2 regions of the Pseudonocardia nantongensis genome follow, and region 2 is predicted to be linked to the other one. Evidence: riboswitches for the same ligand, from Rfam matches in the RefSeq annotation. Region 2 holds a riboswitch; the other holds the start of a gene.
What was found. A riboswitch is a leader RNA that binds a small molecule or an ion and turns the genes downstream of it on or off. The one in region 2 is predicted to bind cobalamin.
Positions count from the first base shown of each region.

Region 1: another riboswitch for cobalamin. It lies ahead of ACLFMI_RS12030 (hypothetical protein); the one in region 2 lies ahead of metE (5-methyltetrahydropteroyltriglutamate--homocysteine S-methyltransferase).

Region 1 is NZ_JBKGXT010000009.1:124,646-131,603, forward strand. It holds gene ACLFMI_RS12015 (NAD(P)/FAD-dependent oxidoreductase) at 1-635, opposite strand, end outside; gene ACLFMI_RS12020 (4'-phosphopantetheinyl transferase family protein) at 1,318-2,025, shown strand; gene ACLFMI_RS12025 (DNA polymerase IV) at 2,022-3,491, shown strand; gene ACLFMI_RS12030 (hypothetical protein) at 3,584-3,955, opposite strand; cobalamin riboswitch at 3,992-4,165, opposite strand; gene ACLFMI_RS12035 (chloride channel protein) at 4,185-5,954, opposite strand; gene cobA (uroporphyrinogen-III C-methyltransferase) at 5,983-6,958, opposite strand, start outside.
Region 2 is NZ_JBKGXT010000005.1:223,631-230,588, reverse strand. It holds gene mdo (NDMA-dependent methanol dehydrogenase) at 1-63, opposite strand, end outside; gene ACLFMI_RS07855 (copper chaperone PCu(A)C) at 408-935, shown strand; partial or broken gene ACLFMI_RS07850 (PDZ domain-containing protein) at 1,107-1,295, shown strand; cobalamin riboswitch at 1,506-1,690, shown strand; gene metE (5-methyltetrahydropteroyltriglutamate--homocysteine S-methyltransferase) at 1,873-4,206, shown strand; gene ACLFMI_RS07840 (ABC transporter substrate-binding protein) at 4,322-5,845, shown strand; gene ACLFMI_RS07835 (ABC transporter permease) at 5,875-6,837, shown strand; gene ACLFMI_RS07830 (ABC transporter permease) at 6,945-6,958, shown strand, end outside.

The DNA of each region.
Region 1 (6,958 bases), on a different contig from region 2:
CCGGCCAGCGCGGCGACCTGCTCGGTCCACGCGCCGGCCGCGTCGACCACCTCGGCGGCCCGGACCCGCTGCCCGCCCGCGGTGTCCACCGTCCAGCCCGACCCGTCCCGGCTGATCGCGACGGCGCGGGCGTCCCGCAGCACGGTGCCGCCGCGCGCCAGCAGGCCGCGCCGGTAGCCGTCGTGCAGGGCGATCGCGTCGGCGTCGCAGGCGCCGGGGGTCCAGGCTGCGGCCCGCGGCCGGTGCAGCACCGGGCAGCGGGCCACGGCCTCGTCCGGATCGAGCGGCACCGGGGCACCCGGCTCGCCGCGCTGCTCGTCCAGGGTCGCGGCCAGGGCGGCGACGGCCTCGTCGTCCTCGGCCACGGTCAGCACCGGGCGCGGGGCGAGCAGCGGCGGGGTGTCCAGCTCGCGTTCCAGCACCGCGAACCGCGGCCCGGACGCGTCGATCAACGCCCGGAACGGGCCCGCCCCGTGCCCGGGGATGTAGGTGGCCGCGGAGCGGGCGGTGGAGTGCACCGGCAGGTCGTGCTCGGCCTCCAGCAGCGTCACGCGGGCGTGCGCCGCGAGCTCGTAGGCCACCGAGACGCCGGCGATCCCGCCGCCGACCACCACCAGATCCGTGTCCCCGTCCATCACCCACGACGGTAGCCGGATAAACCGGTGGCGCCGCCCGCTGCGGTGGTCCTACCGTTCCGGCCATGCTGATCCGGTTCCTCTGAGCGGCCCGCGGGGCCCGCGCCGACACCTGCCGTGGGCGGGTCGCGGCCGGGGAGTCCCGCATCCCGCCGCCGGCCCGTGACGTCCGTCCCGGCCCGGAACCGACCGCGCCCGCATGCGCGCCCCGCGCACCGGCACGCCTCCGGACCCGCACGTCGTCGCCGGCCCCTCGCGTCCCACCGTCACCAGCACCCGAGCGGGTGCGACCAGCCACGCAGGAGGCCCGTATGCGCACCACCCGACCCAGCACGACCACGACCACGGCCGCCGAGGCCCCGGCCGGCCTCGACACGCAGGCCGTCGGCGAGCAGCCCACCGGGGCTGCGGATCGCCCGGCCAACCGCGCGGAACGGCGGGCGGCCCGCCGGGGCCGCACCGCCGACCACGCGTCCGGCCCGGTAGCGCCCCGCAACACGGGCCGACCCCGCACGCCAAGCCCGCGCACATCCGCACGGACTTCGCGGCGCGGCGCTCCGGCTGACCGGCCGCGCACCCTACGACCCGGTGCCGCACCCCACGCATGGGGTGCGGCACCCGGGAACGGGGTGCGGCAAGCAGGCGAGCGCGGGGCGGGGCTGCGGCGTGCCAGGGTGGCGGGGTGACCGTCACCGTCTGGTGGGCCCGGCCGATCGACCCGTCGGCGCGGCCCGATCTCGCCGCCCTGCTCGACGCGCACGAGCAGCAGCGGATGGCTGCGCTGCGCCGCGACGACGACCGGCACCGCTACCTCGCGGCGCACGCCCTGGCCCGGCTGGTGCTGGCCGGCCGCCTGGACGCCGACCCGGTCACCCTGGACATGGACCGCACCTGCCGTTGCGGGAAGCCGCACGGCAAGCCCCGCCTGGCGGCGCGCGGCGACGACCCCGGGTTCTCGCTGACCCACTCCGGCGACCTGGTCGGGGTGGCGGTGGGCACCGGCCCGGTCGGCGTCGACGTCGACCGGCACCGCCCGCTGTCCGGACTGGACGGGCTGGCCGAGCACGCCCTGTCCACAGCCGAGCGCGCCGCGCACCCGCTGGAGCCGGCGTCGTTCCTGGTCACCTGGACCCGCAAGGAGGCGCTGCTCAAGGCGACCGGTGAGGGCCTGACGCTGCCGATGGACGCGCTCACGCTGAGCCCGCCGGACGGTCCGCCACGGGTGCTGGAGTGGTCCGGTGTCGCGGGCGACTGGTGGGTCGCCGACGTCGCCACCCCGCACGACGACCACCCGGGCGCGGTCGCCGGGCCCGGTCCGGCCACGCCGCCGGTCGAGCTCGCGGACGGCGACGCGGTGCTGTCGGTGCGCCGGGCGACAATGCGGGGGTGAGCAGTCCGGCCGCCCCCGCACGCTGGGTGCTGCACCTGGACATGGACGCGTTCTTCGCCTCCGTCGAGCAGCTCACCCGCCCGACACTGGCCGATCGGCCCGTACTCGTCGGTGGGCTCGGGCCGCGCGGGGTCGTCGCGGGGGCGAGCTACCAGGCGCGGGTGTTCGGGGCCCGCTCGGCGATGCCGATGGGCCAGGCCCGGCGCCGCTGCCCGCACGCCACCGTGCTGCCGCCCCGGTTCCCGCTCTACAAGGCGATCTCCGACGAGGTGATGGGCGTGCTGTCCGGCGCGTCCCCGGTGCTGGAACCGGTGTCGGTGGACGAGGCGTTCCTCGAGCCGCCGGACCTCGCGGGGGCGGACCCGGAGCAGGTGCACCGGTTCGGGACCGAGCTGCGGGCCGCGGTGCGGGAGCGGACCGGCCTGCCGGCCTCGGTCGGGGTCGGGTCCGGCAAGCAGGTCGCCAAGATCGCCTCCGAGCTGGCCAAGCCGGACGGGCTGCTGGTCGTCGCGCACGCCGAGCAGGACGCGGTGCTCGCGCCGCTGCCGGTCCGGTCGCTGTGGGGCATCGGACCGGTGTCCGGCGAGGCCCTGCGCAAGATCGGGATCGACACGATCGGGCAGCTGGCCGCGATGGACACCCGCGAGGTCGCCGGGATCCTCGGCACCGCGATGGGCACCGAGCTGCACCGGCTGGCGCGCGGGATCGACGACCGCCCGGTGGCCCCGCGCGGGGCGGCGAAGCAGATCAGCGCGGAGACCACGTTCGACACCGACCTGACGGCGATGAGCGCGGTGCACGAGGCGATCGGGACGATCGTCGCCGCGGTGCACCGGCGGCTGGTCGCCGACGGCCGGGCCGCCCGGACCGTCACCGTCAAGGCGCGCACCGGGGACTTCGTGACGGCGACCCGGTCGGAGACGACGCCGTTCGCCAGCCGGGAGCTCTCGACGCTGTCCGCGATGGCCCGCCGGCTGGCCGACGCCGCCGTCGGCGAGGGTGGGGTGCGGCTGCTCGGGGTGTCGGTGTCCGGGTTCGACGACGAGCCACCGCTGGCCCTGTTCGACGCCGTCCCCTCCGAGCAGGGCTGGGCGGCGGCCCCGGTCGACCCGACCACGAACGGGCTCCCGCGCACCCCGGTCGAGGAGCCGGTGGAGCCGGACCAGGTGACCGTCGACGACGGTGGCTTCGGCCCGCCGGAGGACGCGAACGGCGCCCGGATCGCCCCCGGTCCGACCCGGCCGGACGGCGAGGGCCCGCCGGAGCCGGAGCGCCCGTGGCGGGCCGGGGACGACGTGCGGCACCCCGAGCACGGGCACGGCTGGGTGCAGGGCGCCGGGCACGGCCGGGTCACCGTGCGCTTCGAGACCGCGGTGACCGGGCCGGGGCGGACCCGGACGCTGGACGCCGCCGACCCCGAGCTGACCCGGGCCGACCCGCTGGACAGCTGGCGCCCTGGGCCGTGAGCACGCCGCACCGCCGGCCGGGCCCGGGCGTGCCAGCACGTGCGCGCGGACACCCCGGCGCGGCGGCGGACACCCGGCGCGGCGGGCGGGGGTCAGCCGATCAGCGGGCTGCGGTGCGGTGGGGCCACCCGGGCCCCGGCCGGGACGCGCACGTCCAGCTCCGGGACGGCACGGGTCAGGCCGTCGAGCACCGAGCCGAGGGCGGCGTCGGCGGCGGGGTCGCCGGACACCAGCAGCACCGCGGCACCGGCCGACCGGCTCGCCGCCCACGCCGACACCCGGGCGACCGCGTCCCGCGGCGTGACCCGCTCGACCCGCCACGCCTCGGCGTAGAACAGGGCGACCGACTCGGGATCGTCGGCCCGGGGCGGGAAGGTGAACACGGTGTCGGCCTCCGCGAGCGGGTCGGCGGGGCCGGTGGCGGGGTCGGCTGCGGTGCCGAGCACCGACAGGACGGGGTTCATCGCAGGTCCTCCTCGAGGGGTCCTCGCCCTCAGCGCGGGAATCGTGCGACGACGGCGCAGTCTCCTGGCTCCCGGATCGTCACGCGCCCCCGGCCTTCCCGTCCGCGTCCGCGGCGGTGACCGTGTGCTGGGGACACGCTCCCCGATGACAGTGGCGGGACCGCGCCGGACTCGCACCGGCTTCCTGCCACCGTCGTCGGGTCGAGCCCATCACGCGGACTGACGACGGTCAACCGATCCCGGCCGACCCCACACCCCGCAGGTGGTCGAGCACGTCGTGCTCGGCGAGGGTGCCGCGCACCGGGCCGTCCGGGGTGTCGCGGACCGCGAGCCGGGTGCCGCGGTGCCGGGCGAGCAGGTCCAGCACGTCCCGGACGGGGGTGTCGGCGCCGAGCACCGGCAGCCCCGGATCCGCCGGGGCGGCGTCGGCGCCGAGCACGGACGGCCCCGGATCGGCCGGGGCGGGGCCCGGGCCGTCGCTCGCGACACCGGTCCCGGCGGCCGGCCGCTCGTCGACCAGCGGCGTGCCCCGCGGCACCAGGGCGCCCTCGACCGGCCGCATCAGCTCGCCGACGGTGACCCGGCGCAGCGCCTCGTCCACCGGGGTGTCGGCGGCGATGTCGATCCCGCGCCGCAACAGCTTGAGCGTGTAGATCGTGTCCCGCGACACCAGGTTGCTCAGCCCGGTGGCCAGCACGACGGCCGCCATCAGCGGCAGGATCAGCGCGTAGTCGCCGGTCAGCTCGAACACGATGAGCACCGCGGTGATCGGCGCGTGCGCGGCCCCGGCGAAGACCGCCGCCATCCCGACCAGGCCGAACGCGCCCGGGTTCAGGTCCAGCGCCGGGAACGCCGCGCTCGCCGCGATCCCGAACGCGGTGCCGGCGGTGCCGCCGACGAACAGCGACGGCGCGAACACCCCGCCCGAGCCGCCGATCCCGATCGTCAGGCTGGACGCGAGGATCTTGCCGACGACCAGGAGCAGCAGGAACCCGAGCGCGTACCGGCTCTCGATCGCGTTCTCCAGCACCGGGTAGCCGACCCCGTACATCTGCGGCAGCGCGAGCAGCAGGGCGCCGAGGAGCAGGCCACCGACCGCGGGGCGCAGCCACTCCGGGCCGCGCCAGACCCGGTCGCAGGCGTCCTCGACGACGTAGAGGATCCGCGCGAAGGCCCAGCCGAGCAGCCCGGCGAGCAGGCCGAGCACGGCGTAGAGCGGCAGGCTCGCGGCACTGCCGAGCTCGAAGTGCGGCAGGGTCAGGATCGCGGTGTCGCCCGCGATCAGCTTCGCGACGACGTTGGCCGTCACCGAGCTGATCACCAGGACGCCGAACGCCTCGGCGCTGAACGAGCGCAGGATCAGCTCCAGCCCGAACACCACACCGGAGATCGGCGCGTCGAACGTCGCGGAGATCCCGCCGGCGGCGCCGCAGCAGACCATCAGCACCATCCGGGTGGAGGGCACCCGCAGCCACTGCCCGATCGCCGAGCCCAGCGCGGAGCCGATCTGCACGATCGGGCCCTCCCGGCCGACCGAGCCGCCGGTGCCGATGCAGATCCCGGAGGCGAGCGCCTTCACCCCGGCCACCGTCGCCGGGATCCGGCCCCCGTTGCGGGCGACGGCGACCATCACCTCGGGGACGCCGTGGCCGCGGGCCTCCGGCGCGAACCGCTGGACCAGCGGGCCGTACACGAGCCCGCCGAGCACCGGAGCGACCAGCAGGAACCAGAACCCCAGTACGGGCAGGTGGGTCGAGGCCACCCGGCCGGCGTCGGAGAAGTCCGCGCGGCCGGTGACCAGCCAGGTCACCCCGAGGATCAGCTCGTGGAACAGCACCGATCCGAGGCCTGCCCCGAGGCCGATGATCAGCGCGAGGCCGACCAGGCCGGGACGGGTGCCGACCAGGGTGCGGTGCAGGGCGCGGCCGGCACCGCGCGGGCCCGCGAGGGCGCCGCCGGTCATCTCCTCCGGCATGCCGCCGAGGGTTGCATATTGCACGATTGCAGTGTGCAACCTGTTGCCGGGCTCACGACCCGACGGGTGCCTCCAGGCCGGCCACCGGCCCGATCACCACGATCGCCGGCGGGCTGATCTCGTGCTCGGCCGCGACCCGCGCGGCCGTCGCCAGGGTGCCGCGCACGCTGCGCTGGATGCGGGTGGTGCCGTCCTGCACGATCAGCATCGGGGTCTGCGGGTCCCGGCCGTGCTCGACGAGCACCTCGGCGAACCGGCCGAGCCGCTCGACGGCCATCATGAGCACGATCGTCCCGCGCATCCGGCCGAGCGCCGCCCAGTCGGTGAGGCTGCGCGGGTCCTCCGGGGCGACGTGCCCGGACACCACGACGATCTCGTGCGCCACCCCGCGGTGCGACACCGGCGTCCCGGCGACGGCGGGGGCGGCGAACGCGCTGGTGATCCCGGGGACGACGGTGACCGGCACCCCGGCCGCGGCGCAGGCCTGGACCTCCTCGAACCCGCGGCCGTAGACGAACGGGTCACCGCCCTTGAGCCGGACGACGAACCTGCCGGCCCTGGCGTGCTCGATCAGCAGCTCGTTGATCCGTTCCTGGGCCATCGCGCGGCCATAGGGGATCTTGGAGGCGTCCACGACCTCGACGTCGGCCGGGAGCTCGTCGATCAGGTCCCGCGGGCCCAGCCGGTCGGCGACGACGACCTGCGCCCGGGACAGCATCCGCCGGCCGCGCACGGTGATCAGCTCGGGGTCGCCGGGACCGCCCCCGACCAGCGCGACGCCGGCCTGCGGGGGCTCCGCGTCCTCGTCCACGGCACCGGACTGCAGCGCCTCGACCAGCGCGGTCCGCACGGCGGCCGACCGGCGGTGCGCGCCGCGGGCCAGTACGCCGACGGTGAGCCCGTCGTGCGCACCGGTAGCCGGGGTGACCGCGCTGCCGGCGGCGCCGTCGTCGGCGCGCACGCAGAAGATCCGGTTCCGCTCGGCCTCGGCGGTGACGGCGGCGTTCACGGCCGGGTCGTCGGTGGCC
Region 2 (6,958 bases):
CGCCCGGGGGAAGGGGTGGAACTCCTTGATGGGGAACGGCTTGAGCAGCTCGTCTACCTGCATGTCAGCCCTCTCTGCGGCAGGCGGATGGGTCGGGTCCGCACGCTAGGGGTGCTGTGGCCGGGAGCACAGGGGTGATCGCGATTACCCCTCGGGCGTCCGGGCAGGAGACCCCTACGAACGGAGGGGGCGGGGTGAGGTCGCCTCCCCCGGGCACGCCGACCGCCCGAAACTCACGGTCCAGCTACATCCGTCGCCCTACGCTCAGCGCCGTTCGGACGACGGCGGGAGCCGGGATGCGCGATGGCCGGTACAGGACGACGGTCGTCGCGGTCGGGTGTGCGCTGGTAGTTCTCCTCAGCGGATGCGGTGCCGGCCAGCTGGCGCAGACCGCGGCACAGGTGACGATGACCAACGGTGCCGAGGGCCGGGTCGGCGGCATCGCGATCCGTGACGCCCAGTTCGGGGCGGACGACCGCTCGGTGGCCGGGGACGCCCTCTACCGGCCAGGACAGGACGTGTCGTTGCAGCTCACGATCGTCCACGACGCGGCAGGGGCGGTCCCCGGCGTCCCGGAGCCGGACCGGTTGATCGAGGTGCAGAGCCCGATCGCCCGGTCGGCCCGCGTCGCCGGGGATACCCGGGTCGCGGCCGGGGAGGTGCTGGTCGCCGGGTACGACCGGGCGGTCGCCTCGGTGACCGTCCCCGGGGCACGCGCGATCGAGATCTCGCTGCTGGGCCTCACCGAGCCGTTGCGGGCGGCCATGACCTATCCGGTGGAGTTCACCTTCGCCCGGGCCGGATCGTTGGTGCTGGAGCTTCCGGTGGAGAACCCGCAGCTCCTCCCGCCGCGGGCCGAGGAATCGGCGGTCTACCCGCTGCCGGAGGTCGGCGACCTCTCGGGCACTCCGGCGGACCCGCGGGCGCCGCGATGAGCGCGTGGCGCGGCACGGCGGCGGTCGCGGCCGGGCAGTTGCTCGCCGACGGCACCGCCACCCACCCCTATCTCGGCGTCCGCCTGGCTCGTCTGACCCCGGAGATCCGTCGCGGCCTCGGGGTCGCCGCCGAGTCCGGCGCCCTGGTGACCGCGGTCGTCCCCGGCGAGCCGGCAGCCGCTGCCGGCGTCCGCCGGGGATGTCGTGGTCGCGCTCGGGGACCGACCGGTGACCTCGGTGGAGGACCTGATCGGTGCGCTGCGCGAGACCGAACCGCAGCAGGCCACCTCGATCGGCGTGCAGCGCGCCGGGCAGCGGGTCGACCTGCCGATCGCCATCGGTGCCCAAACCGGTCCGTGACGACCGCCCGGGGTCCAGGGGCCGGCACCGGCCGGTGATCACCGCGAACGCGCGAGCGTGTCGGGCCCGCGGGGCGCGATACCGTGGGGTGACGTGCCGGAACGACACCGGAACGGCTCGGGTGGCCTGTCCCGGATCTCTGGCCTAGGGTCGGTCCCGCCGACGGTTCGCCGGCGCGGCCCCGCGAGGGGACGTCGTGGGCGAGGCAAGAGGGAACCCGGTGCGAGTCCGGGACTGCCCCGCAGCGGTGAACGGGAACGACCACCGTCACGAGCACTGGGAGCGCCATCCCCGGGAAGCGACGGCCAGTAGGCATGTGAGTACTTGTCGCGGTCCGGACCGCGATAAGTACTCACGGGCGGCTCCGCCGCCCGTGCCCGTGAGTCCGAAGACCTGCCATCGGTGCGCGCGCCGACCGGCGCGCCGATCCGTGGCCTCGCGGGAGGGCCGAGCGGAGTGATCGGGCACGGCCGTGCCCGCCGGCGCATCGTGTGCCCGGCGGACGGACCGCCCGGCCGCGCCCTCGTCTCCTCCCCGCGCCACGGACCGCCACACGCGCTCGCGAGGAGAGAGGGTTGTGACGATCACATCAGAGTCGGGTACCGCAAGCACCGTTCTGGGATACCCGCGCATCGGGCCGAACCGGGAGCTGAAGCGCGCCACCGAGTCGTTCTGGGCCGGTCGCACCGACGCTTCCGCACTGCACGAGGTCGCGGCCGGGCTGCGCCGGGACACCTGGGCCGGGCTCCGCGACGCCGGGCTGGACCAGATCCCGGGCAACACGTTCTCGTTCTACGACCACGTGCTCGACACCGCGCTCGCCGTCGGGGCGGTGCCGCAGCGGTTCGCCGGGATCACCGAGAGGAGCGGAGCGGGAACGAGCATCGGCGCCGACCCGCTCGAGCGGTTGTTCGCGATGGCCCGGGGCCGGACCGGTGCCCCGGCCTGCGAGATGACCAAGTGGTTCGACACGAACTACCACTACCTGGTTCCCGAGATCGGGCCGGACACCCGGCTCGCCCCGGAGAGCCGCAAGGCGCTCGACGAGTTCACGGAGGCCCTGCGCTCCGACGTGCTCACCCGTCCGGTCCTGGTCGGGCCGGTGACCTTCCTGCTGCTGTCCAAGCCGGCGGAGGGGGCACCGGAGGGCTTCCGCCCGCTGGACCTGCTCGGTCCGCTGGTCGAGGTCTACCGCGACCTGCTGACCGAGCTCGCCGACGCCGGCGCGGAGTGGGTCCAGCTCGACGAGCCGGCCTTCGCCGCGGACCGGACCGACGAGGAGATCGCGGCCCTGCGCAAGGCCTACGACCGCATCGCCGCGGGGCCGCGGCGGCCGAAGGTGCTGGTCGCCTCGTACTTCGGTGAGCTGGGCCGGGCGCTGCCGGTGCTGGCCTCGACCGGCGTCGAGGGCCTGGCCCTGGACCTGGTCGCCGGGCGCTCCGACCTCGACGGCATCGAGTCGGTCGAGGGGATCGGGCGTAAGCGGGTGCTGGCCGGCGTCGTCGACGGGCGCAACGTCTGGCGCACCGACCTGGACGCCGCGCTGGCCACCGCGTCCCGGCTCGTCGATGTCGCGGGCCGGGTGGAGATCTCGACGTCGTGCTCGCTGCTGCACGTCCCCTACGACCTGTCGGTGGAGACCGCGCTGCCCGCGGACGTCGTCGACATGCTGGCCTTCGCCCGGCAGAAGGTCGACGAGGTGGTGCTGCTGGGCCGTGCGCTGCACGAGGGCCGCGCCGCGGTCGCCGCGGAGTTCGATGCGGCGAAGGCCACCCGGGAACGGGTGGCCGCGGCGTCGCGGCGGAACGAGGCCGTGCGGTCCCGGCTCGTGGAGCTGGGCGCCGACCACTACCGGCGCGGCGCGGGCGACGTCCGGGCCAAGGCCCAGCGCGCGGCGCTCGGCCTGCCGGACGTGCCGACGACGACGATCGGCTCCTTCCCGCAGACGTCCGAGATCCGCAAGGACCGGCAGGCGCACCGCACCGGGAAGATCACCGAGGACGAGTACGCCGACCGGATGCGCCGGGAGATCGCCCGCGTGGTGCGGCTCCAGGAGGAGATCGGCCTGGACGTGCTCGTGCACGGCGAGCCCGAGCGCAACGACATGGTCCAGTACTTCGCGGAGAACCTGGACGGGTTCGCGACCACCGAGCTGGGCTGGGTGCAGTCCTACGGCTCGCGCTGCGTGCGCCCGCCGATCCTGCACTCGGACGTGTCCCGCCCGGCGCCGATCACGGTCGGCTGGGCGACGTACGCGCAGTCGCTGTCGACGTCCTACGTCAAGGGCATGCTGACCGGCCCGGTCACCATCCTGGCCTGGTCGTTCGTGCGCGACGACCAGCCGCTCGGCGACACCGCGCGGCAGGTCGGGCTGGCACTGCGCGACGAGGTGGTCGACCTGGAGTCCGCCGGCATCCGGATCATCCAGGTGGACGAGCCGGCGCTGCGCGAGCTGCTGCCGCTGCACGAGCGGGACCGGCAGCCGTACCTGGACTGGGCGGTGGACTCGTTCCGGATGGCGGTCGGCGGAGTCACCGACAGCACCCAGATCCACACCCACCTCTGCTACTCGGAGTTCGGAGAGGTCGTCGGGGCGATCGACGGCCTGGATGCCGACGTCACCACAGTGGAGGCGGCCCGGTCCCGGATGGAGGTGCTCGGCGACCTGGGCCCGGGCGTCCCGCGCGGGCTGGGACCGGGCGTCTACGACGTCCACTCGCCGGAGGTGCCGGACGTCGACGAGCTCGCCGGCCAGCTCACCGCGGCGCTGCGGCACATCGGGTCGGAGCGGCTCTGGGCGAACCCGGACTGCGGGCTCAAGACGAGGGGTGAGCCCGAGACCGTCGAGGCGCTGACCCACCTGGTCGCCGCCGCCCGGCGGGTGCGCGCGACCGCGCAGACCACCGGCTGACGCCGGTGCGTTCCCGCGACGTCCGCCGGACCGGCTGTCACGGCGGACGTCGTGGGGGCATCCCTCACGTTCTATTGCCTGAACAATTGCTCAGATGTAGTTGTATGTCGTGATCGTGACGAGTTCCGGGGCGCGCGTGCTCGCCGCCCTGACGACGGCCGCGGCGTTGCTGCTGGCGGGCTGCGGTACCGGCGGCGGCGGTGCCCCCACCCCGGAGGGCGAGCTGGCGGTGGCGGTGGCGTTCCCGCCGCGCTCCGGCTACGCCTTCGACGCCGACGACGGCGCCCTGCTCAAGACCCTCGGCGTCGCGGAGACCCTGACCACCGTCGACGACCGGGTCCGTCCGGCGCCGGCGCTGGCCACCAGCTGGGAGCAGCAGGGCAACACCTGGCGGTTCACGCTGCGCCCGGATGTCACCTTCCACGACGGCACCCCGCTCACACCGGACGCCGTCGTCACCGCGCTGAGCTACGTCGCGGGTGTCGAGGCGCCGCCGCGGGCGATCCGCGGGATCGGTTTCGCGGTCGCCCCGGACGGCCCCGACGCCGTCCGGATCACCACGGCCGAGCCGGACCCCGTGATGCCGGTGCGCCTGTCCAGCGGGAACCTCGGGATCCTCGCCCCGGCCGCCTACGCCGGCGGCGGCGCCCCGGACGTGCTGCGCTCGGCGACCGGGCCGCTGGTGCTCGAGGAGGTCAACGGCTCCGATTCCGCGGTGCTGGTCCGCAACGACGGCTACTGGGGCGAGCCGGCCGGGTCCGCCCGGGTCACCGTGCGTTACGTCGAGGACCCACAGGCCCGCGCGCTCGCGGTGCAGGCCGGGGACGTCCAGTTCGCCGAGGGGCTGCCGCAGGCCCAGCTGGAGCAGGTCCGCTCGGCCGGCGCCGAGGTCGTCGAGTACCCGGTGGCGCGCACGGTGCCACTGCAGCTCAACCAGTCCGCACCGCCGTTCGACGACGTCCGGGTGCGGCAGGCGGTGACCGCCGCGATCGACCGGCCGGTGCTCGCCGAGCAGGTGCTCGCCGGCGGGGCCGCGCCCGCATCGGACCTGTTCGGGGCCGCGGTGCCGTGGGGCGCGACCACCCCGCCGCCGGGTGCGGACGTCGAGCGGGCGACGCAGCTGCTCGCCGAGGCCGGGTACGGCCCGCAGAACCCGCTGACCGTGCGGTTGTGGACGTTCCCGAACCGCCCCGAGCTGCCCGTGCTGGCGAACGCCATCCAGGCGATGCTCGGCGCGGCCGGGGTCCGGGTCGAGATCACGGTGGGCAACTACGAGGCGCAGGAGCCCGAGGTGCTCGCCGGCCGCTACGACATGTTCCTGAACTCGCGCAGCTACCTCTCCGACTTCCCGGACGCGGCCAGCACGCTCGGGTCGGACTACACCTGCGACGGCAGCTACGCCATCGACCAGTACTGCAACCCCGCCTACGACGCTCTGATCGACCGGCTGGACGGCACCGTCGACCCCGAGCAGCGGCAGCGGCTGTTCACCGAGGCCGCCGAGCTGCTGAGCCGGGGCGCCGTCGGCGTGATGGTGGTGCACCCGCTCAACACGGCGGTGCTGCGCGGGGCGACCGGATTCGTCCCGGACCCGCTGCAGACCGACCCGGTGCTGCCGCAGCTCACGCCGGTGAGCTGAGCCGAGCTGCGTTCGCGAACGACTCGACGGTGGAGCGCCGAGCCCTGACCGCCCTGCTGCTGCGCCGGCTCGTCCCGGTGCCGTTCGTGCTGCTGCTGGCGTCGGTCCCGATCTTCGCACTGCCGCGGCTGGTCGGGACCGACCCGGCGCGGGCGGTGCTGCGCGCCCGGTCCGCCGACGCGGTGCCGGACCCGGCGACCGAGGCCCGGATCCGGGCCTCGGTCGGCCTGGACGCGCCGCTGTCGGAGCAGTACCTGCGCTGGCTCGGCACGCTGCTGCGCGGTGACCTCGGGTTCGGCTACGTGTCCCGGGCGCCGGTCGCCGCACAGGTCGGTGACGCGGCCGCGGTCTCCGGGCTGCTCGCGGTGCTCGCGCTGGCGGTCGCCGCGGCGGTCGGCATCCCGGCCGGGGCGTACGCGGCCCGGCGGCCGGGCGGCCCGCTGGACCGGCTCCTGGGGGCCGGCACGATCGCCGGGGTGGCGGTGCCGGAGTTCGTGCTCGCGCCGTGCCTGGTGCTGCTGTTCGCCGTGTACGCCGGGGCGCTGCCCGCGGTCGGCTGGGGCGGCCCGCAGTACCTGGTGCTGCCGGTGCTGACGCTGGCGGCCTACCCGGGGGCGCTGGCCGCGCAGCTGGTCCGGGCCGAGACGGCGGCCGTGCTGGGCCGCCCGCACGTCGCCGTCGCGCGGGCGAAGGGGCTCGGGTCGCACGCGGTGCTCTGGCGGCACGGCGCCCGGCTGGCGACGACGTCGGTGACCGCGCTGTCCGGGATGTTCGTGGCCGGGCTGCTCGGGGGCTCGGTGGTGGTCGAGGTGGTGTTCGGCATCCCCGGGCTGGGCCGGTTGCTGCACGCCGCGGTGCTGGCCCAGGACCTGCCGGTGCTGCAGGCCGGGACGATGCTGGTCGTCGCGGTGGCGGTGACGGCCGGGGTGCTGGTCGAGGTGCTGGCGGTCGCGACCGACCCGGTGCTGCGTTCCGCGGAACGCGCCCGATGAGGCCCGGAACGTTCCGCGGAACGCGGTCGGCGAGCTCCGGGACTCGTCAGCCGGACCACGCCGGGCGGCGTACGGGTCCACGGGGGCCGGTTGTCGTCGCCGGGCTGGTGGGGTTCGTGCT